Regions from separate parts of the Arthrobacter sp. TJ-236 genome, predicted to be linked through region 1. Evidence: riboswitches for the same ligand, from Rfam matches in the RefSeq annotation. Region 1 holds a riboswitch; each other region holds the start of a gene.
What was found. Region 1 has a riboswitch for S-adenosylmethionine ahead of sfnG (dimethylsulfone monooxygenase SfnG). Riboswitches for the same ligand answer to the same signal wherever they lie in the genome.
Positions count from the first base shown of each region.

Region 1 (6,959 bases):
CACCGCCGAACGTACCTCGCGCATGAAGAACACGCACTCGATCGGCTTCACATCGGTGCCGGTCGCGATCATGTCCACAGTCACTGCGATCCGAATGGTGGGGCTGGTCCGAAACTGCTGCAGGAGTTGCTGGGGATCGTTGCCCTGGCTCCTCGAGCGGTAGGTGATCTTCACGGCGAAATCCTGGCCCTTGCCGAACACCTCACGCGCCTGCTGGACGATCTCGTCCGCGTGATTGTCATCCTTGGCGAAGATCAACGTCTTCGGAACGTAGCTTCGCCCCGGGAAGATCTGCGTGTAGAGCCGATCCTTGAAGGTCCGCAGCACCAGACGGATCTGGTCCTTGCCAATGACCGTCCGCCCGAGTTGCTGCCCCGTGTAGGAGAAGTCCTCCTCCAGCTCCTCGTACCGCTTGTGCCGGGTCGCACGGTCACGCAGCGGAACCACCGTGCCGGCCTCGACGGTCCCACCCTGCTCCGTCATCCGGGTCTTGATGCGGAACACGTTGAACGGCACGTTGACGCCGTCGGCCACGGATTTCTCGTACGGGTACTCACTGACGAGATTCTGGTCGAAGAAACCGAGCGTCTGTTTGGTCGGCGTCGCTGTGAGGCCTACAACAGGCGCATCGAAGTACTCGAGCACGGAACGCCACTTGCCGTAGATGGAGCGGTGACACTCGTCCACGATGATGAGATCGAACGTCTCAGGCGGCAGCGATGCGGAGTAGGTGACGTCGACCGGCAAGGCCGGCTCGCCGTCGTCGTTCTCGTCATCCTCGGCGTCTGCCACAGGCAGGTCCTCGCCCTGAAGCATGCGGAACAGGCGCTGGATAGTGGAGATGGCCACACTGCTGGAATCGGCGACTGTGCGGCCTGCCAATCGCTGCACCGGGAAGACCTCCCCGAAACGGCGACCATCATCGGGGGTCTGGTAGAGCGAGAACTCGCTTTCCGCCTGAAGCCCCAGATTGTTGCGGTCCACCAGGAACAGCACCTTGGAGGCACCAGCGTGCTTGATCAGCCGATAGGCGGCGGTCACCGCCGTGAAGGTCTTCCCTGCTCCGGTGGCCATCTGCACCAGTGCCCTCGGATGGTGATCCTTCAGCGACATTTCAATGCCCCGTACGGCCTCGATCTGGTTGGGACGCAGTCCCTCCTCGATCAACCCCGGCATCCCGAGGAGTCGCGCGCTGAACGTCGGCTGCGCGGGTGCTGCATCCGCCTGGTCCATCCACTTCCGCATGGTCTCTGGGCGGTGGAAGCTGAAAACCTCTCGCGACCGGGCGTCCGGATCCAGCAGATTCGTGAACCTTGTTTCGGCACCGGTCGATTCGTAACAGAACGGGAGCGGCGAGTCCCGCCGCCACGTTGCCAACTGAGCCTCGGCCGGAAGCCCGGACGCGTACTTCGACGTCTGCCACTCCACCCCCGTGAGTGTCACGCCCTCCTTCTTGGCTTCCAGCACGCCCACCAGCTTCGCGTCCACATACAGCAGGTAGTCCGCGTATCCCGACCTCAGCTGGAACTCACGAACCGCCACACCGGGCGCAGCCATCGGGGCGAGGTCCCGGTAGTCCTGGATGACCCAGCCGGACGCACGAAGCATTCGGTCGATGTTCCTGCGGGCCTGCACCTCGGATAAGGGACGGGGTGCACGTGCCCTCTCGATGAAGGCCTGCCGTGCGGCGACGGTTGGCCTGTCCGGCGTCTCAGTCACAAGAGGTTGCGCCGCCTGCAGCGCGGCCAGCTGGCTCTGCAGCTTCGAAAGCTCTGCAGCGGCGGCGGCCTGCTGCTCCAGTACGACGGCGAGCCGTGACTCAGCATCCTCCCGCGCCTGCACCTCCGCTTGCGCAACGGAGGTGGCGTTGTCCAGCACTGTCAGCGCGTCCGCGAGCTCCTGCTGGCTAGCGAGCAACTGGCGGTCGATGACGGTCTGCTGCGCTCTGTCCTCAGAGGTCCCCGCAACCGGATTCTGGGTTGACCTCGGCGGCACGAAGGTGCGAACGGATCGGTCGCCCGTCACCGCCCGATACAGCAGATCGCCGAGATCCCAGCACGCCCGCAGGGCTTCCAAAGCGAGTCGGGTACTGAAGAGGTGGCTGTGGGTCGCGTCGTTGCCGGTCCTTCGGATGGTGTGCAGAGCGGTGATCGGACCAGCCTGCAGCACTCCGGCGGAGGCGAGCGCGCTGATGCGGTCCACCTGCTTGGTGCTGGCGACAACGGTGCTGGTCCGGCGAAGCAACTGCTCGGTCAGTACCTCACCGAATTGGCGGCACTTGATCAATGCCCCGTTGGGATCGGTGTAGATGGTCCCTTCGGCGCCCGCGCCGTAGATTGCGAGAAGGGGTTCGATCTCCTCTAGCGCGCCGAAGTTCGACGAACTCCTGGCAACGCCAAGGATCTCCTCACTGATGTAGGACACGCGCTTCCCCCTGAGCCTCGCTGCTTCCCAGTCGAGACTACCCAACTGTGCACCTTCAGCGCGTGCGCGGGAGGAAGGTCTCCACGCAAGCAGGTACACCACCGCCTTGACCGTCAACTACCGCCTGGTCGTGGGACCGGCGTTCGCGATGAGCCCCAGGGCCTGCTCCGGAAACCAGGCTCCCGCCGAGGGGTCGATCCGCCCCCAGGCCGGGTCCACGCCGCCGCGATCCAGCCCGCGCGTGCACCGCCCGTCGGACTCCCCCGGCACCTTGATCCACAGGAAGGCATCTGCGAGCGGGTGGAGGGTCGTCGTCGTCGGCTTGTAGCCCAGTCCGCGCCCCGGAGGGTTGCACCACGTCTCGGCGTCGGGGTAGGCCCCTGCCTGCGGAGCCCAGGCTCCCTTGCCGTTGCGGCTGGTGTCCACCACGAAGTGCGTCAGCGGCCGGGCCGCCGTCGGCGCTCCCGCCGCCTGGTCCACGTTCGCGGTGTACCAGGCGTCGGTCTTACCCCAGGTACTGACGTCCGTGGGAGAGGCCGGGTAGTACTGGCCCGCGCAGTCCGTGTACCGGCCGAGGCGGGTGCCGCCGTCGGCCGTGTTGGTGGCGTAGTGGATGCACTTCGACACCCAACTGCCGTAGCTGAGCTGCTTCTCCGTGGTCTCGAAGTGGGACACGTTGAGGAAGAAGCCGTCCGCCTTCTGCACGCCGGCCTTCACGAGCCGGCTCACGGAATCGCCGACGTCCAGCCAGCCACTGTGGCCGCCGTCGAGGTACACGGTGGCCCGCGGCAGCGCCGAGAGCGTGTCCACGGCATAGTTCAGGAGCGCATAGCGCTCGGCCGCAGCTGTCGCGGGTGATGCGGTGGACGGCGCGCACCAGTCCTGCGTACCCCGTACGTCGGTGTGCCACGGGATCAGATCGAGCCCGTCCGGCTCCAGGATCACGAGTGCGGGGCGCTGGCCGATTCCTGCTGCAAGGCCGTCGATCCACCGGCGGTACTCTGCGGGGCCGAGCGCGCCCCCACCCGAGTACTGGGAGCAGTCGCGGAACGGCAGGTTGTAGGCCACGAACACGGGAATCTGGTTCCTCGCCGCGGCTGCCGTGGTGGTGCTCTGCACCTGCGCGGTGACGGACGACGGCGTGCCACCCACCAGCCAGCTGGCGGTGGGAGTGGCGATCATCGAGCTCAACCTGGCGGCCTGCAGCAGGTTGCCGCTCGTCCGCAGGCCGTCCACCTGCCGCTGCGAGTCCGCGGCGTGGCCCTGCTTCGGGGTGTAGAACCCCATACCCGGGTAGGGCGCGAGGACGGTCGGCGCGCTGATGCCGGTGACCGGAGGAGCTGCGACCGCGGCTGGGCCGGTCAGGAGGGTGGCTGCCGTGATGGCAGCGCAGAGAAGGGCGAATTTCCGGGCGCGCGACGGCACCGTGGTGAGGCGTTTCATGGTGTTCCTCGAGTGGGACGTGTCGATGACGGGTGAGCCTCTCAACCCCGGCTGGAGGCGCTCCCAGCACCATGAGGAGCGACGGCGACAGCAAAGTCAACGTGCTCGGGCGCGTCCTCGCATGACGCGCGCGAACTTGCGTGATTCCTGCGCGGAACCGGCACGGTCGCTGCATCGAGAGCCTCTTCGTGGGGAGACACATTGTTTGGATCCCCCCGGAGCGGCTGTCAGACTCGGGAGTGACCATCCCGAGCGGCTGAGAGATCTGGCTCACTGACGCCGCAGCAACCCTGGCCTCCGCGTACCGCGGCGACAGTAGGGTGCTACTGCCAGACCGATGGAGGATCCATGAGCGTCGCAGACCTGTCCACTCCCCTGAAGTTCGCCTACTGGGTGCCCAACGTGAGCGGTGGCCTGGTGGTCTCGACCATCGAGCAGCGCACCAGCTGGGACTTCGAGTACAACCGGGATCTCGCCCGCATCGCGGAGAACGCGGGATTCGAGTACGCGCTCTCGCAGACCCGGTACGCGGCGTCCTACGGCGCCGACAAGCAGCACGAGGCCACGAGCTTCTCCCTCGCCCTCCTCGCGGCGACCGACAAGCTGAAGGTGATCGCCGCCGTCCACCCCGGCATGTGGCACCCGGGTGTCCTCGCGAAGTTCATCATCACGGCCGACCACATCTCGAACGGTCGCGCCGCCGTGAACATCGTCTCCGGCTGGCTGAAGGACGAGTTCGTGAACTTCGGCCTCGAGTGGCTGGAGCACGACGAGCGCTACGTCCGCACCGAGGAGTTCATCCGCGTGCTTCGCGGCCTCTGGACGGAACAGGGCTACAGCCAGGCGGGGAAGTACTACGACATCAAGGACTTCACCCTGAGCCCGGCCCCTGTGGACGTGCCCGGCCGGCCGCACCCCGAGATCTTCTTCGGCGGCAACTCGACGGCCGCCCAGGCCACCGCTGGCCGCGTGGCCGACTGGTACTTCTCCAATGGCAAGGACCTCGAGGGGTTCAAGGAGAACATCGCCGGCGTGCAGGCCTCCGCCCTCGAGGCGGGCCGCCGTTCGCGCTTCGGCCTGAACGGCTTCGTGATCGCACGGGACTCCGAGAAGGAGGCGCGCGAGACGCTCCGTGAGATCGTCGCGAAGGCGCACCGCCCGGCCGTCGAGGGGTTCCGCGACGCCGTCCAGGAGGCGGGCGCCTCCACGAAGGACGGCAAGGGCATGTGGGCTGACTCCTCCTTCGAGGACCTCGTGCAGTACAACGACGGCTTCCGGACGCAGCTCATCGGCACGCCCGAGCGGATCGTCGAGTACAAGAAGATCGGCGTGAACCTCTTCCTCACGTGCTACCTCCACTTCCAGGAGGAGGTCGCCGCGTTCGGCCGGGACATCCTCCCGATCGTCCGCGAACTCGAGGCGGACGCCGCCCGCAAGGCCGGCGTCGACTTCGCGCTCCCTCCCACCCTCCAGACCAGCAAGGCAGGCTTCTGATGGCTGACCGCTCCTTCGGCTTCCGCACCCGCGCGCTCCACGCCGGCGGCACTCCCGACGCCACGCACGGCGCGCGTGCCGTCCCGATCTACCAGACGACGTCGTTCGTGTTCAAGGACACCAATGACGCCGCCAACCTCTTCGCGCTGCAGAAGTACGGGAACATCTACTCCCGCATCGGCAACCCCACCGTCGCGGCCTTCGAGGAGCGCATCGCGTCCCTCGAAGGCGGTATCGGTGCGGTGGCGACGGCGTCGGGCATGAGTGCGGAGTTCATCACCCTCGCGGCCCTCTGTCAGGCGGGCGACCACATCGTCGCCGCCTCCCAGCTGTACGGCGGGACGGTGACGCAGCTCGATGTCACGCTGCGCCGGTTTGGCATCGAGACCACCTTCGTTCCCGGTACCGATCCGGCCGACTACGCCGCCGCCATCCGCGAGAACACCAAGGCCGTCTACGCCGAGGTCATCGCGAACCCCTCTGGCGAGATCGCGGACCTCGCCGGGCTGGCGAAGGTGGCCCACGACGCCGGCGTGCCCTTCATCGTCGACTCGACCCTCAGTACGCCGTACCTCGTGCGGCCCATCGAGCACGGCGCGGACATCGTGATCCACTCCGCCACCAAGTTCATCGGCGGGCACGGCACCACGCTCGGCGGAGTGATCGTGGAGAGCGGGCGGTTCGACTGGGGCAACGGCAAGTTCCCCATGATGACCGAACCCGTGCCCTCCTACGGCAACATCCAGTGGTGGGCGAACTTCGGCGAGTACGGCTTCCTCACGAAGCTGCGCACCGAGCAACTCCGCGACATCGGGCCATCGCTCTCCCCCATGTCTGCCTTCCAGCTCCTGCAGGGCGTGGAGACCCTCGCGCAGCGCCTCGACGAGCACCTCGAGAACGCCCTCGCCGTCGCACGGTGGCTGGAGGCGGATCCGCGCGTCGAGTACGTCAACTACGCCGGGCTGCCATCCCACCCGCACCACGAACGCGCCCGCAAGTACCTGCCACAGGGCCCGGGTTCGGTGTTCAGCTTCGGCGTCACCGGCGGGCGGAAGGCGGGCCAGAAGTTCATCGAGTCGCTGCAGATCGCCTCGCACCTCGCGAACGTGGGTGACGCGCGCACCCTCGTGATCCACCCGGGCTCGACGACGCACCAGCAGCTCTCCACCGAGCAGCTCGCCGCGGCAGGCGTCCCCGAGGACCTCGTGCGGATCTCCGTGGGCCTCGAGGATCTCGACGACATCCTGTGGGACCTGGACCAGGCGCTCACCCTCGCCGTCGACACCCCGGACGAGGCCTTCGACGACCTGCCGCAGGAAGCGGCGGGCGAGAACGACGACGACGCATCGGTGACGCGCGCAGTGGGAGTGGGAGCATGAGCGGCACGCAGTCGATCCGTACCTGGGAGGGGCCCTCGGCTCCCGAGCGCCTGGCACTCCTTCGCCGTGCGCGGTCGGTGGCGATCGTCGGCGCCTCTGACAAGCCGTCCCGGGCGTCGTACTTCGTCGCCACCTATCTGCAGTCCTCCTCGCCCTACCGCCTGTACTTCGTGAACCCGGTGGCGAAGGAGATCCTCGGGCAGCCCGCCTACGCGTCCC
Region 1 is NZ_JBZCNI010000003.1:431,670-438,628, reverse strand. Features, by position in the region: gene AC4D16_RS14285 (type I restriction endonuclease subunit R) at 1-2,424, opposite strand, end outside; gene AC4D16_RS14280 (glycoside hydrolase family 6 protein) at 2,542-3,867, opposite strand; SAM riboswitch class I at 4,108-4,211, shown strand; gene sfnG (dimethylsulfone monooxygenase SfnG) at 4,216-5,361, shown strand; gene AC4D16_RS14270 (O-acetylhomoserine aminocarboxypropyltransferase/cysteine synthase family protein) at 5,361-6,740, shown strand; gene AC4D16_RS14265 (CoA-binding protein) at 6,737-6,959, shown strand, end outside.

Region 2 (6,959 bases), on a different contig from region 1:
CTCTCCACCGAGTAGGTGACCTCGCGCGAGAGCGGGAACCACGAGTAGCCGGGGCCGGCGGGCTGCGGAGCACGCACGGAGGCCACCGTGAACTCCGGGGGCAGGTGGTCGGTGAGGCCCATGAGGTCTGCCTCGTCCGCCATGTAGCCGTGGAACAGCACGAGGAGCGGGGTGCCGTCGCGCTCGCTCTCCGGCTTCGACCAGAGGACCACGGGTGCCCAGTCCGCGCTGCGTCCGTCTGTCCCGGAGGTCTCCGCCGACTGACCGGTGGGTACGGCGGCACGCGGTGCGTCGGCGGGCGCCGGAGAGCCGGTCGAGGGCGGGGCGGAGGGTGGGGAGGGCACGGCGGTGCCGCGGGGAGCGTCGGTCATGGCGTCCATCCTGACACGGGCGGGCGCCGGTGGTGGAGCCGTCCCAGGGCTTCTCGCCCCGGCCTGGTGTGGCGCGGCGGCAGCGGAGGTTGCAACAATGTGGGGCGTGAGTACCATCCCGAACGGTCCGCTGGTCGACCCGACCCTCACCACCGAGCCGCATCCCTGGCATCGCCTCGTGTCGCTCGGCGACTCGTTCACCGAGGGCATCGGCGACCCCAACCCGGAGAGCATCGGCGGCAATCGGGGGTGGGCGGACCGCGTGGCGGAGGAACTCTCCCGAGGCCAGGCGGACTTCGCCTACGCCAATCTCGCGGTGCGCGGCCGGCTCCTCCAGCAGATCATCGACCAGCAGGTGGGGCCCGCGCTCGAGCTCCGCCCCGACCTCGTGACCATCTCCGCCGGCGGCAACGACCTACTGCGGCCCGGCGGCGATCCCGACGGACTCGCCGACAGGCTCGACGACGTCGTCTCGCAGCTGGCCGCCTCCGGTGCCACGGTGGTGCTGTTCACCGGTCCGGACGTACGCGAGACGGTCCTCGGCAGCATCCGCTCGAAGACCGCCATCTACAACGAGAACCTCCGCTGCATCGCCGCACGCCACGAGGCCGTGATCGCCGACATGTGGGCGCTGCGACAACTGATGTCCCCCCAGATGTGGGCCTCCGACCGGCTGCACTTCTCGCCGCTCGGGCACCACACCATCGCCATGATGGTTCTGGACACCCTGGCCGTCCGGCACACCCTCGAACCGCTGCAGCCGAAGGACCTGCCGGTGCGCACCTGGCGAGCCGCGCGCGCGGAGGATCTTGTCTGGGCCCGTGAGTACTTCGTGCCGTGGGTGCTGCGCAGGCTGCGTCACCAGTCATCGGGCGACGGCGTCATCGCCAAGCGGCCGGAACCCACGCCCGTCTTCGGCCCTGGCATGCCACCGGGCGCGGCGGACTGAACCGTCCGCTCGCCGCCGCCGCGGGTCGGCGGCCAGCAACCGCGACCGGACGCGTCGGGTGGAGCGGCCAGGCGCCCGACGCGACCGGCGCGACCGACGGGTCCGACGCGACCGACGACGATCGACGCGACCGACGACGATCGAAGGACTCCCCCATGGCCACGGTGCACCTGATGTGCGGCTTCAACGGCGCGGGCAAGAGCACGGTCGCGCGAGCCATCTCCCGGGTGACCGGCGCGCGGCGGTTCGGCCTCGACGAGCACATGATCCGCCTGTACCCGCACCTCGACTACGCCGCCGATGAGTACGGGAGAGCCGCGGTCGAGGAGCGCGAGACGCTGTGGCGGAACGCTACGCGCGCGCTGGGCTCCGGGCACGACGTCGTCCTCGACTGGAACTGCTGGCGAGCAGCGGATCGACAGCTGTGGGCCGACCGGGCGCACCGCGCCGGCCACGCCGTCGTCGTGCACTGGGTCGATGTGCCCCTGGCGATGGCCCTGGATCGATGACGCACGCGGAAGGGCAACGGGGAGGCCGGTGCGCACCGGCTGCGGGACCAGGACGTCCGTACTCTCGCTGCCCTCTTAGAGGAACCGCGGGCGGAGGAGGGACTCGTCATCCTCCGGCACGGGCCTGACGCTCCGACCGATCACGAGGCGGCTGACGCCTCACAGGAATGACCGGTCGGGTTGTCCCCGACCGGTCATCATGGCAGTGCAATCGACGTGCGCAGTGCCGCCAGCGAACCCCGTGCCGCTCAGGCGTCGAGGTCCACCTCACCGTTGGCGACGGCGTCCGCGCAAGCGCTGAGATCGGGCCCGGGCTTGAAGTCGACGAACTGCGGCTGCAGCTTCGCGAAGAGGAACTCGTACACCTCGTCGCGGGTCTTGCCGTCCATGGTCTCGACGGCTTCACGCACGGCGCCCTGCAGCGCTCGGTCCGAGTCGAGGAGGATCTTGTCGCGTGCTTCCTGGTTCCAGCCGATGGTGCTCAGTTCCATGAACAGCTCCTTGTGCGTCGTGGTGCGGTCCCGCCCCTGAATCCTAAGCAGGCTTAGCTCCCAGCCTAGGTGCCCGCCGCAGGAAACCCAACCCGCGATCCTCCGACGGTCAGCCTGCGTAGAACGCAGCCCCCAGGGCGGCTCCCACCTGGTGGATCTGCGTGAGGAAGGCGTCGTGACCGATGGGTGAGGAGATGGTGTGCACGGGTACCTCGCCGGGCAGTCCGGCCGCGAGGCGTTCGGATTGCACGGGGAAGTAGAGCCGGTCGGAGTCGACGGCCGCGACGAAGAACCGCGCGGTGGCCCGCCCCAGGGCCTCCTCGAGGCTTCCGCGCCCCCTGGCGGCGTCATGACTCATCAGCGCTTCGGTCAGCACCACGTAACTGTTGGCGTCGAAACGGTCCACCAGCTTGTCCGCCTGGTGGTCGAGGTAGCTCTCCACGCGGTAGCGGCCGCGCTCCGTCGGCAGGACACCGCCGAGCGGCTGCTCGTCGCCCTGCGCCGCACGGCCGAAGCGGACGTCCAGCTCGAATTCGGAGCGGTACGTGATATGGGCGATACGCCGCGCGATTCCCAGCCCGCCGTCCGGGTGCGGGCCGTCGTAGTAGTCGCCGTCACGGTAGGCGGGATCGAGGCGGATCGCCTGCAGCTGCGCCTGGGCGAACGCTATCTGTTCGGCCGAGCTGGCTGCGGTGCAGGCGATGACCGCGCATCGTTCCACGCGCTCCGGGAACACGAGGGCCCACTCCAGGGCGCGGGCGCCGCCCATCGAGCCGCCGAGCACGGAGTGCCAGCGCCCGACGCCGAGGAGGTCGGCGAGCAGCGCTTCCGCGCGGACTGAATCGCGGATGGTCACGAACGGGAAGCGCGAACCCCAGGGCGTGCCGTCCGGGGCGAGGCTGCCCGGCCCCGTCGAGCCGTAACATCCACCCAGCATGTTGACCGACACCACGAAGTACCGATCGGTGTCCACCGTGCGGCCCGGACCTACCAGGCCGTCCCACCAGCCGTCCTCCTCGGACTCCCCCCGCGCCACGTGCGAGCTGCCGGTGAGGGCATGCTGCACGAGGACGGCGTTCGAGGCGTCACTGTTGAGCCGTCCCCAGGTCTCGTACGCGAGGTGCACCTCGGGCAGCACTCCCCCGGTCTCGAGGTCCAACGGGCCGATCGACGCGACGCGGAGGATTCCGTCTCCGGCGGGATCGGCGGCGTCGGCCGCGGGCCTCAGGACAACAGGGGGGTGGGTCACGGGTGGTCAGGCTCCTTTGGCGGCGCGGAACCCCGCGTCGAGGTCGGCGAGGATGTCGTTGATGTTCTCGAGGCCCACGGACAGCCGCACGAGGCCGGGACGCACGCCCGCGGTGAGCTGCGCCTCCGCGCCGAGCTGGCTGTGCGTCGTCGACGCCGGATGGATGACGAGCGAGCGGACGTCACCGACGTTCGCCACGTGCGAGTGCAGTTCGAGTCCGTCCACGAACCGCGTGCCCGCCTCGTGCCCGCCGGCGATGTCGAAGCTGACGATCGCGCCGGTCCCGTTCCGCCCGTACTTCCTGCCGCGCTCGTACCAGGGACTGGACGGGAGGCCGGCGTAGGCCACGCGCTCGACGTCGTCGTGGGCCTCCAGCCACTCGGCGACCGTCTGCGCGTTCTGGACGTGCCGCTCGATCCGCAGGCTGAGCGTCTCCAGCCCCTGCGCGATCAGGAAGGCGTTGAACGGCGACACCGCGGCCCCGAGGTCCCGCAGCAGCTGCACGCGTGCTTTCAGGATGTAGGCGAGGTTGGCACCGAGGGCGCTGCCCACCCCGAGGTCACGCGCATAGACGAGTCCGTGGTAGCTCTCGTCGGGGGTGTTCAGGCCGGGGAAGCGGTCCGGGTACCGCGCGAAGTCGAAGTTCCCGGAATCGACGATCACGCCGGCGATGGCCGTGCCGTGCCCGCCGAGGTACTTGGTGGCCGAGTGCACCACGATGTCCGCACCCCACTCGATGGGTCGGATCAGGTAGGGCGTCGAGAGCGTGTTGTCGACGATCAGCGGGAACCCGTGCTCGTGGGCGACCGCGCTGATCCCCTCGAGGTCCAGGACGTCCTGGCGCGGATTGGAGACCACCTCGCCGAAGAACAGCTTGGTGTTCGGCCTGATCGCGGCGCGCCACTGCTCGAGATCGTCCGGATCCTCGACGAACGTGGTCTCGATACCGAACTTCCGCAGCGTGTGCTTGAAGAGGTTGTAGGTTCCGCCGTAGAGGCTCGGGCTCGCGACGATGTGGTCGCCCGCCTCCGCGATGTTGAGCACGGCGAACGTCTCCGCGGCCTGGCCCGAGGCGAGCAGCAGGGCGCCGACGCCGCCCTCCAGGCTGGCGATCCTCGTCTCCACCGCCTCCTGGGTCGGGTTGCCGATACGCGTGTAGATCGGCGCGAGTTCCGTCAGCGCGAAGCGGTTGGCGGCACTCTCCGCGCTCGGGAAGACGAACGACGACGTCTGGTAGATAGGGAGCGCGCGCGCCCCCGTTGCGGAGTCCGGCTCCTGGCCGGCGTGGATCTGGCGTGTCTCGAAAGACCACTCGTTGGACATGATGCTCCCTGTAGGAAGGGGCCTCGCTCGTGTCCGGAACCTGCCGACGTCTCGCCCAGGTCACCGGGCCGTCACGGGCCCGCGCTTGCGCGACGCCGGTGCGGCGTCGAGCCTGGTCTTCACCCGGGGCACCCCACCGCGGTTGGAGGGTTGCCGGCCAGCAAGCCGGGGCTTCGTGCTGGCACTCATGACCTGACTCCATGGAAGCGCACGGCCCCGCAGGAGGCAAGCCGTATGACACTTCGTGAAGGGACGAACGAGTAAGGCGAACCTAAGTCGAGACGTGGATCACTTAGTGCCAAGATATCGGCATGCGCCTGGATCATGTGTCGTACGCCTGTGAACCCGACGGTCTCGCCGCCACGGCAGAGCGGATCTCGACCAAGCTCGGGACGGACGCGGTGAGAGGCGGTGTGCATCCCCGCTTCGGTACACGGAACATGATCGTGCCCCTGGTCAACGGCCAGTACCTCGAGGTCGTGGAGGTCCTCGACCACCCCGCCTCGGACAAGGCCCCCTTCGGTCAGGCCGTCCGCGCCCGCTCCGAAGCCGGAGGCGGCTGGATGGGCTGGTGCGTCGCGGTGGACGATCTCGGTCCGTTCGAGGAACGCCTCGGACGCAGCGCCGTCCCGGGCAACCGCAAATTTCCCGACGGCCAGGAACTCTCCTGGCAGCAGATCGGCATCAAGGGCCTCATCGCCGATCCGCAGGTGCCCTACCTCCTCCGCTGGGACGAGGGTACCGAGGCCCTGCACCCCTCCCTCGCGCGTGCCGCATCGGTGAAGCTCGACTGCCTGACCATCGCCGGCTCGTCCGAGCGCGTCACCGAGTGGCTCGGCACGGAGGTCGAGGAGACGCTCGACGGCGTCCAGGTCCAGTGGATCGCCCCGAACGGCACGCCGGGCGTCATGTCCGTGACGTTCGAGACCGCCCACGGGCGGGTCGAGATCTAGCACGCAGCACCCTGCTCAGAAGAAGCTCAGACGAAGCTCAGACGAAAGGGACCGGCCGACGGCCGGTCCCTTTCTGTGTTCGTCAGTGGTTCGGCGCCGGCTCAGGCGTGGGTATAGGTCAGGCAGTCGGCGGCCTCGGCGCCGGGACCGACCTTGACCGCGGGTGCCGTGCACAGGAGATCCGCGTTGAACGAGCACTCCGAGCGCTGGCACGCCCCGACATGGGCGAGCATCTTCGGCAGTCCGCCGCTGATGGACGTGTCGATGAACGTGGCGCACGAGGCGTGCTCCTCGCTCCCGGACACCGTGATGGCGACCGCCGTGCAGCCGTCATGGTTGAAGGAGCAGTTGTGGACACTGCATTCGGAGACACTGGTGACGACGCTCATGATTCCTCCTGGGGGTGCGGCGGATCCTGACGGCGGAATCCGTACTTCTGCGGAATGAATTCACGGTAACACCGGTAATTGCGAATAATTTAGTCATGATTTGTGCGCGATAAAAGAAAAGGTAAGCCTTGGCTCAGCTACCTATTCCGATGGCCGGGCCGATCAGGGCGAACCCCACGAACCCGGTGATGTCGATCAGCGCGTGCGCGATCACGAGCGGCATGACGCGCTTGGTGCGCGTGTAGAACCAGGCGAAGAGCAGCCCCATCATCACGTTGCCGATGAACGGACCGAACCCCTGGTACAGGTGGTAGCTCCCCCGCAGGAGGGCACTCGTGATGATGATGGCGGGCGTCGACCACCCGAGTTCGCGCAGACGCAGCATGAGGTAGCCGACCACGATGACTTCCTCCAACACGGCGTGCCGCACCGCGGAGAGCACCAGCACCGGCACGGTCCACCAGTACTCGTCGAGCGCGGCTGGGACGATCGCCGTCGTGATGCCGAGAGCGCGGCCGGCCGCGTAGACGCCGAGCGTGCCGACGCCGATGATCCCGGCGAGGCCCACACCGAAACCGAAGGTCCTCAGCGGGCGGTCGAAGGTGAACCCCAGACGCCGGAAGGCCGATGTCCCCTGTCCGCTCAGGAGGAACAGCACCAGGGCGACCGGCACCAGCGCGAAGAAGATCCCGAGCAGCTGGTAGGTCAGGTCGATGTACTGGCGG
Region 2 is NZ_JBZCNI010000002.1:613,920-620,878, reverse strand. Features, by position in the region: gene AC4D16_RS11480 (alpha/beta hydrolase) at 1-371, opposite strand, end outside; gene AC4D16_RS11475 (SGNH/GDSL hydrolase family protein) at 469-1,320, shown strand; gene AC4D16_RS11470 (P-loop nucleotide/nucleoside kinase family protein) at 1,209-1,829, shown strand; gene AC4D16_RS11465 (hypothetical protein) at 2,078-2,320, opposite strand; gene metX (homoserine O-acetyltransferase MetX) at 2,430-3,569, opposite strand; gene AC4D16_RS11455 (bifunctional o-acetylhomoserine/o-acetylserine sulfhydrylase) at 3,576-4,892, opposite strand; SAM riboswitch class IV at 4,969-5,085, opposite strand; gene AC4D16_RS11450 (VOC family protein) at 5,204-5,845, shown strand; gene AC4D16_RS11445 (DUF1540 domain-containing protein) at 5,947-6,234, opposite strand; gene AC4D16_RS11440 (CPBP family intramembrane glutamic endopeptidase) at 6,368-6,959, opposite strand, start outside.
Region 2: it holds a riboswitch for S-adenosylmethionine, as region 1 does, so the genes downstream of both, AC4D16_RS11455 (bifunctional o-acetylhomoserine/o-acetylserine sulfhydrylase) here and sfnG (dimethylsulfone monooxygenase SfnG) in region 1, are expected to answer to the same signal.

Region 3 (6,959 bases), on a different contig from region 1:
TGCGGGCGAGCGGAATCCGGTCCGCCATCCACTGACGGAGGCCTCCGAGCAGTGGGAAGTGGACACGGTCCAGGCTGCGGAGTCCCTGGAGCCCGAGGAGCCGTGGAGCCTCGGCACGCCCACGGCCGAACCGGAGGAGAACTAGCCACTACTCTCCGGAGTCGGTCGGTGAGGTTCGCGGCACCACGACCTGCATCCGCAATCACTCCGGAACGGCTGTCGCGAGCCGCCTGGCCCGTCAGCGCCGGAACGCTCTCCGAGCCAGTCCGTTGCCGAGGAACTGCACGGCCTGTACGAGGATGATGATCACGATCACGGCCGCCCAGGTCACCACGGGGTTGAACTGCCGGTAGCCGTACTGGATGGCGAAGTTGCCGAGCCCTCCGCCGCCCACCACGCCCGCGACCGCGGACATGTCCACGAGTGCCACCACGATGAACGTGTACCCGAGGATCAGCGGACCGAGGGCCTCGGGGATGAGGATGGTGAGGATGATCCGCAGGCGGCCGGCACCCACCGATCGCGCCGCCTCGATGACGCCGGGCTGGACCGTCAGGAGGTTCTGCTCCACGATGCGGCTGATCCCGAAGGCCGCCGCGAGGGAGAGCGTGAAGATGATGGCGCTGTTCCCGATGCCCGTGCCCGTCACCAGGCGCGCCAGGGGTTGCGCCGCCGCGAGGAAGATGATGAACGGGATGGGCCGGAAGATGTTGACCACGAGGTTCAGCACACCGAACACGGGCCGGTTCCCGAGGATGCTGCCGGCCCGCGTGGTGTAGAGGCCGAGCCCCAGCAGCAGGCCGCCGAGCCCGCCGAACAGCAGGCTGAGGCCCACGATGTAGAGCGTCTCGTACGTGGCCTCCCACAGCTGCGGGGTGAGGGGGATGAGGTCGTCCATCAGGAGAGCTCCTTCACGGTGGTGCGAGCGGCGAGGCCGGCCAGCGCGGCGTCCACCTGGGCGTCGGGTCCGGTGAGGGCGAGCGTGAGGTGTCCGAAGGCGCGGCCGCGGATGTCGTTGATGCCGCCGTAGATCAGTTCGAACTCGACGCCGGCGGAGGCGAGCTCCAGGAAGACGGAGGCCTGGGAGGCGTCGCCGTCGCGGAAGGAGAATGTCACGATGCGCCCGGCGTGGCGCTCGCGGAGCGCCGCGAGTTCGTCCGGCGCCGGGATGCCTCGCACCACGGTGGCGACGAACCGCTGGGATGAAGCCTCCTGCGGATCGGAGAAGACGTCGAACACGTTGCCCTGCTCCACGATGCGCCCCCGGTCCATGACGGCCACCTTGGTGGCCAGCGTCTGGATGACATCCATCTCGTGCGTGATGACCACGATCGTGATGCCGAGGTCCTCGTTGACGCGGCGGAGGAGCCGGAGCACCTCGTGCGTGGTCTCGGGGTCGAGTGCGGAGGTCGCCTCGTCCGCGAGCAGGATCTTCGGCGAGGTGGCCAGTGCCCGGGCGATCCCCACCCGCTGCTTCTGCCCGCCGGAGAGCTGCTCCGGGTAGGCGGAGGCCTTGTCGGCGAGGCCCACGAAGGCGAGCAGCTCGGTGACCCGGGCCTGGATCTCGTCCCGGCTCCTGCCGGCCACGCGCAGCGGGTACGCCACGTTGTTGAACACGGTCTTCGCGCTGAAGAGGTTGAACTGCTGGAAGATCATGCCGATGTCGAGGCGCAGCTTCCGCAGCCTGCGGTCGGGGACGCCGGTGACCTGCTGGCCGTCGACGACGATCTCGCCCGACGTGGTGCTCTCCAGGGCGTTGATGAGGCGGACGAGTGTGCTCTTGCCCGCTCCCGAGTAGCCGATGATGCCGAAGATCTCGCCGGCCTCGATGTCCAGGCTGACGTCGTCGATCGCGGTGATCGGGGGATCGCCCCGGCGGGCCGCGGGAAAGCTCTTGGTGACGTTCCGCAGTTCGATGAGCGGCATGGTCGCCTTTCTGACATGCCGACGGCCGGCCGGGGTGCGGCCGGCCGTCGGCGGGTGGGGGGGCGGTCAGCCCTGGGCGCGGGTGTCTTCCTCGACGCGCTCGAGGGTGGACTGCAGTTCCTCGGCGGGAACCTTCACGAACTCGGCGGTCCCGCCGGAGGTCTCCTGGACGTCGTCGAGCACGGCCTGTGTGTCCTGGTAGATGCTGACGAGGCGCTGGTAGGTCTCGTTGTCCTTCTCCTCGTTCTGGGATGCGAAGACGTTGACGTAAGCGGCCGACGCGGGATCGCTCGGGTCGTCCTGCGCGATGGCGTCGTCGAAGCTCAGGCCGGCGTCCTGCACGAAGTCGTTGTTGATGATGGCCGCCGCGACGTCGGGGAGCGACGTCGGGGTGAGCGCGGCATCCAGCGTGGTGACGGTGACGCGGGATTCCTCGGCGATGACGTCGTCGATCGTGGAGAAAGCGCTGCCGCCGTCGCGCAGGGTCAGCAGACCGGCCGACTGCGCCACGAGGAGGCCACGCGCGAGGTTCGACTCGTCATTCGGGATGGCGATGGTGGCGCCGTCGGGGATGTCCTCGACGGACTCGTACTGCGTTGAGTAGAGGCCCAGCGGGTAGATGGCGGTGGAGCCCACGGGCACGAGGTCGGAGTCGCTCGAGACGTTGTAGCGCGCGAGGTACACCAGGTGCTGGAACTGGTTGAGGTCCAGCTCGCCCTCGGAGAGCGTGGGGTTGGGCTGGGTGTACTCGGCGAAGTCGACGATCTCCACCGAGATGCCTTCGTCTTCGGCGGCCTGCGTGAAGGTGGCCCATTCGGGGTCACTGGCGCCGACGACGCCGATGCGGACGGTCTCGGAGCCACCGGCGGAGTCCCCGCCGGAGAGGCCGCAGGCGGTGGTCAGGGCGAGGAGGGGGACGGCGGCGGCGGCGAGCAGCCTGCGTGAGGTGATCATGGGTGTGTCCTTCGAGATGGCGCGGAGGTACCGCGGAACTGCAGGGGGGCGTGACGAGGGAGGGCGCGCTGCCGACGGGGCAGCGACGGGATGGGAATGACTTTGAGGTGACACGCTCGCTGTTCTGGGCTGAGCGTTGGGCGGTCCCTCCAGGGACAAGACCCCTCGGAGGACCGCACGACGCCGTACTTGCCAACCGGGGGACTTGACCCGGCGGCCCAATCTTCACCTGGAGCACCCCACTACGGGAGAGGGTTGCTGTCCAACCGGCCAGGGCCTGTGGCTGGAACTCATGATTGCTAGGACGACGCTAGGACATCGGAGTGCGGCGGGTCAAAAAGGCCGGGGGAAGGAGCGTCATGCAGCGCCACATCGAGCACGGGCCGCCAGCGCACCCTCAGCGATGCGTGACCAAGGGCTGACGGCCGAGCGTCAGGACCAGATGTTGAAGCAGTTGCCACAATGGAGGTGTGGAGGACCTCCGGTCTCCGGCTGGTGGGATCGATTCGAGGATCAGGTGTCGCACCGCCTACTGAGGGCACGACGCCGCCTACCAACAGCGCGATTGAGCCGGTGATGAATTCGAGCGACGGCGCAGGGGATCGGAACGCGACGGAGATACTCACCGCGATCTTCAGCATCGCTGGCTGATCGAGGAAGACGACTTCGAACGGGACAACACGCGAGAGCGAGCAGATTTCATCGTTCCTGGCGCAGCCTGACACCAACGGCCTTTCGATGTCGCAGGTGTCACTCGTGCGACCCAGATCCCGACGAACCACCGATCGGCGCCTCTGAACTCTGGTCGGTCGAATCAACCAAACATGTAGATCGCCGAACAGCACTGCAGAGCCCGCTCCCGAGTGGGTCAGACGAAGCGGTCCACGAGATCGCTCAGTTCCGCCGTCAGCGCCGCTGAGGTGCGCAGCTCCTGCCCATCGAGCGACAGGACGGGAGCGAGCAGCCGGATGCTCGAGATGAGCCACACGGCGTCGGCGTCGAGGAGGTGGTGCGGCTCGAGCGGGCCGTACCCGAGCTCCCAGCCTTCCCTCTTCGCCGCGGCGAAGAGCGCGCTCTGCGATGTCCCGGCGAGGATGCCGCTCTCGAGCTGCGGGGTGAGCAGGGTCTTCACGCCGTCGCGGTCATAGGCGAGGAGAACGGTCGACGTCGGGCCCTCGAGCACCTTGCCGTCGGACGAGGTGAAGATGACGTCGTCGGCGCCCTGCGCCTTGGCGTAGCGGACCGCCGCCATGTTGACGGCGTACGAGAGCGTCTTGGCGCCCATCAGTAGCCACGGCGCGCGCTGCGCGACGGTGCTGTCGTACCCGCGTTCGAGGAACAGGACCTTCAGGCCGGCCTCGCGCTGCCGGGCGGTCGCGGCGGGCACCGGCGCCACCTGGACCCACGCCGTCGCGCGCCCCGAGCCCTCGACGCCGCGCGTGGCCATCAGCTTGACGACGGCGGTGGTCCGCTCGGGTTCGGCAGCAGCGAATTCGCGCAGCCCGGTGCGGATGGCACGGCCCCAGGCGTCGGCGTCGGGCACGGTCAGGTCGAGGGCCGCGGCCGACGACGCCAGCCGGTCCAGGTGTGCCTGCTCCTTACGCGGTGCCCCGTCCACGGCGAGCATCGACTCGAAGATGCCGTCGCCGCGCGTGGCTCCGAGATCGGTGGCCATGAGCTGTGGTTGCGTCGCGTCGACGACCCTGCCGTCGCGATGTGCCGGGTCGAGGAACACGAGGACTGTCATGACGGACAGCGTATCCGCAGCTTCCCGCCGATCAGCGGAGGCCGGTGCGGCGTCACAGCCGTTCGGCGCCCGCTGCAAGGGCAGGGCGTCGCTAGTCCTCCGTGGGCTTGCGGGGGGTCAGGTAGGTGGAGCCGTCCGGGTTCCTGACCACCGTCCACTGCTCGAGCTCGGCCTGGCGGCGGTGGTGCGCCTCGTCGTCCTGGTAGACGATCGGCCCCGCCGTCGAGCCGCCTTGCGCCGGCCCGAAGAACATCCTCAGCTTGCCGGTCGCCGCCATGAAGCGGGCCGAGAAGGGTTCCTTCTCGCTCATCGTCGTGTCCTTCCTGTCGGGTGGTGCCGGGGGATCGGAGGCGTCACGGGGTGCGCGCCGGGCGACCGGGCAACGTGGTCCCTGTGGCGCTGATGATGCCGTGCATCGCGTCGTTCAGGGCGTCGACCTGGGCACGGCTCAGGCCGAGGCGCTGCATCATGGTGGTCGGGACGGTGACGGCACGCTCGCGGAGGGCAGTCCCCGCCGCGGTGAGATCCACCGCGAGGGCACGCTCGTTGCCGGGAACGCGGGTGCGCGTCAGCAGGCCGAGGGCCTCGAGCCGCTTGAGCATGGGTGAGAGCGTCGCCGATTCCATGGCGAGGGCGTCGCCGATGGATCGGACCGTCCGCGGGCTCTCCTCCCACAGGGCGAGCATCACCAGGTACTGCGGGTGGGTGAGGTTCAGGTCCTCGAGGACCGGCCGGTAGGCACCGATCACGCTGCGGGAGGCGACGGAGAGCGCGAAGCACAATTGCCGCTCGAGGAGGAGGTCGTCGTCGTTCTGAGGAGTCATGGGGGAGTCCTGTCGGGAATATTGTTCGTGCACTAACTATTAGGATACTATACATCGAACCAGCCACCGAGAGGCCCCTCATGAGCGGACAGTTTGCCGGGATCGCCTTCACTCCCGCAGTTCAGGAGGTACAGGAGCGCTACGGGAGCGCTGCGTTCTTCGGCCGGCGCGCAACCGAGGCACGGCGGCGGGCGGATGCTGACACCCTGACGCGGACGGTGACGCACTTCCTCCAGGAACGGGACGGCTTCTATCTCGCGACCATGGGTGAGACGGGCTGGCCCTACGTCCAGTTCCGCGGCGGCCCGCCCGGCTTCTTGCGGGTGCTCGACGAGCGGACACTGGCCTGGGCCGACTTCCGTGGGAACCTCCAGTACGTCTCCATGGGGAACCTGAGCGGCTCCGGCCGGGTGTCCCTGATCGCGATGGACTACGCAGGGCGCAGGCGACTGAAGCTGTTCGGCACCGCGAGGGTGGTCTTCGCCGACGAGGAGCCGGAGCTCGTGGCGTCCCTTGCCGTCGACGGCTACGACGCCGTCGTCGAGCGGGCCGTGATCGTCACCGTCGAGGCGTTCGACTGGAACTGCCCGCAGCACATCGAGCCGAAGTACACGCGCCGCCAGGTCGAGGAGATCGCCGCCCCGATACGGCGCCGGCTGGATGCCCTGGAGGCGGAGAACGCCGCGCTGCGCTCGCGGCTCGCGGCGTCAGGGGCCGACGACGGCGAGCACGCCTCGTGACGCGCGCGACTGCGAGCTGGGGACTCCGCGTGGTCCAGGCGCTGCTGCGATCCTGAATCGAGTCGGCGGATGTCCGCTCGCTCAGGTCGCAGGGGCTACGCCGTCGTCGGATGGCCGTCGAGTGTGCGGATGAACGCCGCGTTCGCCCGGATCGCCGCGGCGTAGCGCTCGATGTCGGGCGTGTGCGCGGTCTCCGCCAGCAGCTCGAGCAGGGATGCGACGGCCTCGTGCGGCCTGCCCTGGGCGTGCAGCGTGATGGCCTCGAACACTCCGAGCGACGGGGAGTCCGGGAAGGCCGCCCGCGCTCGGGCGAACACCTCCCGTGATGCTTCCAGCTCGCCGAGGTTGCGCAGGGTGGAGCCGTACTGCACGGAGCACCGCATGAGGAGGTCGCCGTCGAGCCCGGCTGCGAGGGCGTCCTCGTAGAGGGGGCGAGCTTGCTCCTCCTGCCCCGCGGTGTCGTATGCGCCGGCCACCTCGTAGAGCACGCGGGCATTCTGCGGATGCGCTGCGAGGATCGGCAGGAGGGCGTCGAGCGTGGGCTGCATGTCCGCGCGGTCACGCCGCGCGAGGATCAGGTCGAGCTCGTCGTCGAGTGTCATGGGCTCATCCTGCACGACGACGACCTGCACGTCGTCCACGTAGATGATCCGGCCCGGGGTGTCCGCTTCGACCCGTTCACAGGCCACGCCGTAGCGGGCGAGCAGCGCGCGGTACTCCTCCGCGACGTCGATCAGGTGCGTGGCCGAGGACCTGAACCACGCGTGC
Region 3 is NZ_JBZCNI010000001.1:1,591,024-1,597,982, reverse strand. Features, by position in the region: gene AC4D16_RS07525 (hypothetical protein) at 1-145, shown strand, start outside; gene AC4D16_RS07520 (methionine ABC transporter permease) at 239-898, opposite strand; gene AC4D16_RS07515 (methionine ABC transporter ATP-binding protein) at 898-1,926, opposite strand; gene AC4D16_RS07510 (MetQ/NlpA family ABC transporter substrate-binding protein) at 1,993-2,880, opposite strand; SAM riboswitch class IV at 3,061-3,178, opposite strand; gene AC4D16_RS07505 (aminodeoxychorismate lyase) at 3,749-4,627, opposite strand; gene AC4D16_RS07500 (hypothetical protein) at 4,719-4,937, opposite strand; gene AC4D16_RS07495 (MarR family winged helix-turn-helix transcriptional regulator) at 4,981-5,451, opposite strand; gene AC4D16_RS07490 (pyridoxamine 5'-phosphate oxidase family protein) at 5,532-6,191, shown strand; gene AC4D16_RS07485 (tetratricopeptide repeat protein) at 6,287-6,959, opposite strand, start outside.
Region 3: it holds a riboswitch for S-adenosylmethionine, as region 1 does, so the genes downstream of both, AC4D16_RS07510 (MetQ/NlpA family ABC transporter substrate-binding protein) here and sfnG (dimethylsulfone monooxygenase SfnG) in region 1, are expected to answer to the same signal.

Region 4 (6,959 bases), on a different contig from region 1:
CGGCCCTCGGGCTCAACCCCACAGGCCGCCTGGGTACCCCGCAGGAGGTGGCGGACGCCGTCGTGTTCCTCGCCAGCCCGCGCTCCAGCCGGACCACCGGTGCCAACCTGCTGATCGACGGCGCACTCACGCGCGGCATCCAGTTCTGACGTCCACGCACGGCACACGCGTGTGACGTGACCACGACGGGAGGGGCGCCGGACGAACCGGCGCCCCTCCCGCTCGTGCGGCTACTTCGCGAGGAAGGGGAGCAGGATCTCGTTGATCTCGGCGCCGTGCGTCCACAGCATGCCGTGCGGTGCGCCCTCGATCTCGACGTACTCCGCGGCAGGCAGGTGCTTGGTGAACTCGCGGCCCGTGGAGTCGATGGGCAGGATGCGGTCCTCGGTGCCGTGGGCGATCAGGGTGGGCACGGTGATCTTGGCGATGTCGGCGCGGAAGTCGGTCAGCCAGGAATCGACGACAGCGAAGGAGGCGTACCAGGACGAGCCCGCTGCCACGTTCCAGGCCCCCCGGAGTGCTTCCTCGCTGAGGCGGTTGCCGAGGTAGACGTCGGTGTTGAAGAAGTCCTTGTAGAAGTTCGTGAACCAGGCGTAGCGGTCCTCCATGGCGGCCGAACGGATGCCGTCGAATACCGTCGAGGGCACGCCGGCGGCGTTGTCATCGGTCTGCAGGAGGAACGGTTCGAGCGAGGCGAGGAAGACGGCCTTGGCGACGCGGGCCTCTCCGTAGGTGCCGATGTAGCGGCCCACCTCACCCGTGCCCATGGAGAATCCGACGAGGACGGCGTCCGTGAGGTCGAGGGTCTCGAGGACCGTGTTGAGGTCAGCGGCGAAGGTGTCGTAGTCGTAGCCGGTGGTCGGCTTGCTGGATTGCCCGAAGCCGCGGCGGTCGTAGGTGATGACACGGTAGCCGGCGGTGAGGAGGGCTGCGGTCTGCTTCTCCCAGGAGCCGCCGTCGAGCGGGTAGCCGTGGATGAGGACGACCGGCTGACCGGTGCCGTGGTCCTCGTAGTAGAGGTGGAGATCCGTGCTGTTCTCGGTGCCGACCTTGATGAAACCCATGACGTGCGTCCTTTCCTCGAGCGGTGAGAACGGTCGTTCTCTCCTGCTGATCACAGAGTATAGAACGATCGTTCTCAAAACAAGTAGAATGGCTGGATGATTTCCGACGACGTGCGATCACGCATCATCGCGAGCGCCGATGAGCTCTACAACGCCCGAGGCATCCAGTCCGTGGGCATGGACGAGCTGCGCACGGCGGCCGGTGTCTCGCTCAAGCGGCTGTACCAGGAGTTCCCCTCGAAGAGCAGCATCGTGATGGCCGTCCTCGAGCGGTGGCACGCGTCCTGGACGGACGGGCTGGACGCCAGGGTCCGCCGCGCGTCCACCCCACGGGACCGGCTCCTGGCGATCTTCGACTACCTGGCCGAGTGGTTCGGCCAGGACTCGTTCCGTGGGTGCGGCTTCATCAACAGCTTCGCGGAACTGGGCGCCGTGAGCCCGGACGTCGCCGAGTACGCGCGGAAGCACAAGGAGTCCTTCCAGCGGTACGTCGGTGAGCTCGCGCAGGAGGCAGGGGCGCCGTCGCACCTGGCTCCGCAGCTGTCCATCCTCGCGGAGGGAGCGCAGACGACGGCGGCGATCGCCGGCACCGCTAGCGCGGCGGACCACGCGCGTCAGGCGGCCGAGGTGCTGATCGATGCGGCCCTTCCGGCGGGCGGACGCAGCTCGGCCTGATCCCGAGCGCGCGCGGTGTTATCGGATCGACGCGGCTCGGCCTGATCAGTAACGCGGGCGGCGCCGACGGACAGGTTCCACTCCGTAGGGGGCCGCGGAGGTTCGTCCGGCTCAGGCGGAGCGGTCGGTGAGGTCCTGGTATTCGGGATGGTCGTCGATGAACGCGGCCACGAACTCGCAGCGGGGCACCACCGTGAGGTTCTGCGATCGGGCGTCGTCGAGCGCGTGCCGGATCAGGACACTGCCGATGCCTCTGCCCTCGAGGTCCTCGTCGACGACCGTGTGCGTGAAGACGATCGTGTCACCCGAGCGCTCGTAGGCGGCGATGCCCGCGGGGTTGCCGTCGAGCATAGCGACGTAGCGGGTCTTCGCGCCGTCGTCGCTGACGGAGATGTCGTCCTTCGTGTGCTCACTCATGGTCCCGACTCTGGCATCGACGAGCGCCGGTGGTCAACGCGCCGATTCCTGACCGGCAGGGGACTCGTGGTGGGTGGCGACGGCATCCCGACCGGGGGCATCGACGAGCCAGCTCAGGGCATCGGCCTCGGAGGAGAAGTACCGGGATGTCGTGGGGGAGCGGTGCGCGAAGCCGGACATCACCTCGTCCACGGCATCCTCGCCGACGATGGCCACGCGGCTGAAGCCGGTGTACGAACTCATGCCCACCCGTGCCTCCGGGGTGATGCCCGTGATCCCGTGCATGTGGACGAGGAGAGGCAGCGCCGTGGGGCCGTGGTGCTCGGCGAGGGCGCGGGCGGCAGCGACGGCGACGGGGTGGGTGACCTCCACTCCGCGTCGCCACCGCAGACGGAGGAAGCCCCTCTCGAGGTGGGTTGTGAACGGTTCCATGACATCCTTCGGCACGCGGAGGGGCAAGTGGTGAGCCAGCCTAGCAAGGGTGACTCCCACAATGGCGGGAGTATCCACAGGTGCACAGGGCCGACGTCTGGAGCCGTGCAGGTTGTAGCGTCAGGAGCATGACGCTGAGCATCCTGGTCACCGGCGCGAGTCGCGGCATCGGCGCCGGCATCGCCGTCGAACTCGCAGGCCGCGGGCACCGCGTGGGCGTGCACGCGGGCCGGGACGTCGACGCCGCGGAGTCGGTTCGCGCAGGTCTTCCCGGGGAGGGCCACGCCGTCGTCGTCGGTGATGTCGCGGACCCGGAGGCCTGCTCCCGCATCCTGACGGACGCCGTCGGTGTACTCGGCGGGGTCGACGTGCTCGTCAACAACGCCGGCGTGTTCACTGCCCATCCGATCGATTCCACCTCCTACGAGGAGTGGCAGCGCGCTTGGCAGCGCACGCTCGCCGTCAACCTGACCGGCCCGGCGAACCTCGCGTGGCTCGTCGCGCGGCACCTGATCGAGCGCCCCCAGGGGCCCGACGGCGGCCGCCTCGTCGCCGTGGGCTCGCGCGGCGCCTACCGGGGCGAGCCGACCACGCCCGCGTACGGCGCGAGCAAGGCGGCGCTGCACTCCATGACGCAGTCGCTCGCGGTGGCACTGGCGCCGCACGGCATCCTCTCGGCCGCCGTGGCGCCCGGCTTCGTGGAGACCGCCATGGGCCGCACCGTGCTCGACGGCCCCGCGGGCGACGCCGTGCGCGCCCAGAGCGCCTTCAACCGGGTCGCGACGGCGGAGGAGGTGGCGCAGGCGGTGGCCTGGCTCGCCACCGATGCGCCGGTCTGGGTCAGCGGCACCGTGATCGACGTGAACGGCGCCTCCTACCTGCGGTGACCGCTGGTGACCCCGTCGCCGGAGCGGAGGTTCGTGACGCACTGTGACCCGGGAGGGTGGACGTCCGCGGAACACCCGGCCTAGGCTCGGACCCAGAATCACGAGTTCCAACGCAAAACCCTGGTTCGTTGGACGGCAACCCTCTCGCTGTAGCGGGGTGCCCCAGGTGAGGATTCGGTCCGGCTGAGCTGCCGGGCAAGTACGGCGCTCCCTCCACGGCAGTGCCTCGACACGAGGATTCTTCATGCCCGCTCCCGCACGGCACATCCGTTTCAACGCCTTCGACATGAACTGCGTGGGCCACCAGTCGCCCGGGCTGTGGCGGCACCCCGAGGACCAGTCCTGGCGCTACAAGGACCTGCGGTACTGGGCCGATCTCGCGCAGACGCTCGAGAAGGGTCTGTTCGACGGCATCTTCATCGCCGACGTGCTCGGTACCTACGACGTCTACGGCGGCTCCAACGAGGCGACCCTCCGGCAGGGCACGCAGACACCCGTCAACGATCCGTTCCTGCTGGTCTCCGCCATGGCCCTCGTGACCGACCACCTCGGCTTCGGCGTCACGGCAGGCACCGCCTACGAGCACCCGTACCCCTTCGCCCGTCGCCTCTCCACCCTGGACCACCTCACCAACGGGCGGGTGGGCTGGAACGTCGTCACGGGCTACCTGCCCTCGGCCGCCCGGAACATGGGCAACGAGGACCAGCTCGAACACGATGAGCGCTACGACCACGCCGACGAGTACCTCGAGGTCCTCTACAAGCTCCTCGAGGGGTCCTGGGAGGACGACGCCGTGGTCCGCGACCGCGCCACCGGCGTCTTCACCGACCCCGCCAAGGTCCACGACATCGGGCACGACGGCACTTACTTCACCGTCCCCGGCATCCACCTGAGCGAGCCGTCGCCGCAGCGGACCCCGGTGATCTATCAGGCCGGAGCTTCGCCCCGCGGCGTCCGTTTCGCGGCCGGCAACGCAGAAGCCGTGTTCGTCGGTGCGCCCACGAAGGCCATCCTCAAGGACTCCGTGTCCCGTATCCGGGACGCGGTGGAGGCGGCGGGTCGGGATCGCTACGCGGTGCGGATCTACACGATGCTCACGATCATCACCGACGAGACCGAGGAGAAGGCCCGGGCGAAGCACGCCGACTACCAGCAGTACGTCAGCTACGAGGGCGCCCTCGTGCTGCTGTCCGGCTGGCTCGGGATCGATCTCAGCATCTACGACCCCGACGAGCCACTCGGCAACGTCGAGTCGAATGCCATCCAGTCCGCCGTCGCGAACTTCCAGAAGGTGAACGACGACGGCGCCCCGTGGACGGTCCGCGACATCGCGGAATGGGCGGGGATCGGAGGGCTCGGGCCTCGGATCGTCGGCTCCGGTGCCCAGGTGGCCGACGAGCTCCAGGCGTGGGTCGACGAGACCGACGTCGACGGCTTCAACCTCGCCTACGCCATCACGCCCGGCTCCTTCGAGGACGTCATCACGCACGTGATCCCCGAGCTGCAGAAGCGCGGCGCCTATCCCACGGAGTACGCCGAGGGGACACTGCGTCAGAAGTTGTTCGGCAAGGGCGACCGCCTGCCGGAGGATCACCGCGGAGCGCGGTACCGACTCCAGCCCGTCCGCTCTTGAAGCGCACCTGACGCGCACCTGAACCGACGTCCGGCGCCGTCGTCCTGCGTCAACCTGCGGCACAGATTCCCGGCGCCGCCGTCCAGCGCCGTTCTATCGATCCACTCCGCCCTTTCCGAGGAACCCCATGATCTCTCTACGACACCTGACCAAGACCTATGGCCACGGAGGCACCGCCGTCACCGTTCTCGACCGACTCAATTTCGAGGTGCCCACCGGGCGCATCGCGGCCGTCGTCGGACCGAGCGGCGCGGGCAAGAGCACCCTCGCCCAGTGCATCAACCTGCTGGAGCGTCCCACCTCGGGGTCCGTGGTGGTGAACGGCGAGGACCTGTCCGGCCTGCCCGAGAAACACCTCCGCGAGGCACGGCGCCGCATCGGCACCGTCTTCCAGTCCTCGAGTCTGCTGAGCCGGCGCACGGCCGCCGAGAACGTCGCCCTGCCCCTCGATTTCCTCGGCGTGACACCGCAGGAGACGGCGGCCCGTGTGCACGAGTTGCTGGACCGCGTGGGGCTCGCCGACAAAGCCGGGCACTACCCGTTCCAGCTCTCGGGCGGCCAGGCGCAGCGGGTCGGGATCGCACGCGCGCTCGCCCTGCGACCCAGCATCCTGCTCGCCGACGAAGCCACGTCGGGGCTGGACCCGGACACCACACGCTCCGTCGTCGGGCTCCTCCGAGAACTCCGGGACGATCTCGAGCTGACGGTCGTCCTCATCACCCACGAGATGGACACGGTGCGTCAGGTCGCGGACACCGTGGCGCGGCTCGATCACGGGCGGATCGTGGAGCAGGGCTCCCTGGTGGATCTGCTGACCTCGCACGAATCCCGGCTCGGGAGGTCGTTGCAGCCCCGCCGCGGACACGCCGGTGCCGAGAGCGGAACCCGCGCATGGTTCGTCACCTACGACTCCACCTCCGTACCCGGCGACTGGATCCAGCGCGTCACGGCAGAGCTCGGGGTCGCCGTCCACCTGCTCGGTGCAGCCGTCGAGACGGTGCACGGGGTCAACACCGGCAGCGCCACCCTGGGCATCGGGACGGACGACGACGCCCGCGTGGCAGCAGCGCTCGCCCGGTGCGGCCTGAGCGGCACGCCGGATCTCCGGAGGGTGCCCGCCGGCGCCACCGAGCGAGTCCTCACCGGGGCCGTCGGGAGCGTGGCATGAGCGCCCTCGTGCTGCCCCGCGCGGACGTGCTCATCCGGGACCTCCCCGCGCTGCTGGCTCCCGCCTACGGCGAGACCGTCGCGATGGTCGGCATCGTCATGGCCGTCGTCGTCGTCCTCGGCACCCCACTGGGGGTACTGCTCCACAACCTCGCGCCGGGCGGACTCCACGAACGTCCGGCGGTGCATACCGCGCTCAGCTGGATCATCAGCATCGGCCGGTCACTGCCCTTCCTCATCCTGATGGCGGCGATCGTGCCGTTCACACGCTTCATCACGGGGACCAACATCGGTATCGCCGCTGCCGTGCTGCCGATGTCACTGGCGGGCATCGCCTTCTTCACGCGGATCGTCGAGAACGCCCTGCGGTCCGTCCCGCCGTCCGTCGTCCAGGTGGCCCGCGCCTCGGGTGGCTCCACCTTCCAGGTCATGCGGACCGCGCAGTTCAGCGAGGCCGTGCCCGCGGTGATCGGCGGTCTCACCATCCAGGTGATCGCGATGATCGAGTACTCGGCCATCGCCGGCACGATCGGCGCCGGGGGTATCGGGTACGTCGCCGTGACCTACGGTTACCAGCGCTTCGACAACACGGTGATGCTCGCGACGATCGTGATCCTCGTCGCCACGGTGGCACTCGTTCAGGTGACCGGCGATCGGCTCGTCCGCCACACCACCCCTCAGCAA
Region 4 is NZ_JBZCNI010000002.1:167,431-174,389, forward strand. Features, by position in the region: gene AC4D16_RS09505 (SDR family NAD(P)-dependent oxidoreductase) at 1-149, shown strand, start outside; gene AC4D16_RS09510 (alpha/beta fold hydrolase) at 231-1,064, opposite strand; gene AC4D16_RS09515 (TetR/AcrR family transcriptional regulator) at 1,161-1,739, shown strand; gene AC4D16_RS09520 (GNAT family N-acetyltransferase) at 1,851-2,156, opposite strand; gene AC4D16_RS09525 (SpoIIAA family protein) at 2,190-2,588, opposite strand; gene AC4D16_RS09530 (SDR family NAD(P)-dependent oxidoreductase) at 2,717-3,475, shown strand; SAM riboswitch class IV at 3,572-3,683, shown strand; gene AC4D16_RS09535 (LLM class flavin-dependent oxidoreductase) at 3,720-5,108, shown strand; gene AC4D16_RS09540 (methionine ABC transporter ATP-binding protein) at 5,236-6,276, shown strand; gene AC4D16_RS09545 (methionine ABC transporter permease) at 6,273-6,959, shown strand, end outside.
Region 4: it holds a riboswitch for S-adenosylmethionine, as region 1 does, so the genes downstream of both, AC4D16_RS09535 (LLM class flavin-dependent oxidoreductase) here and sfnG (dimethylsulfone monooxygenase SfnG) in region 1, are expected to answer to the same signal.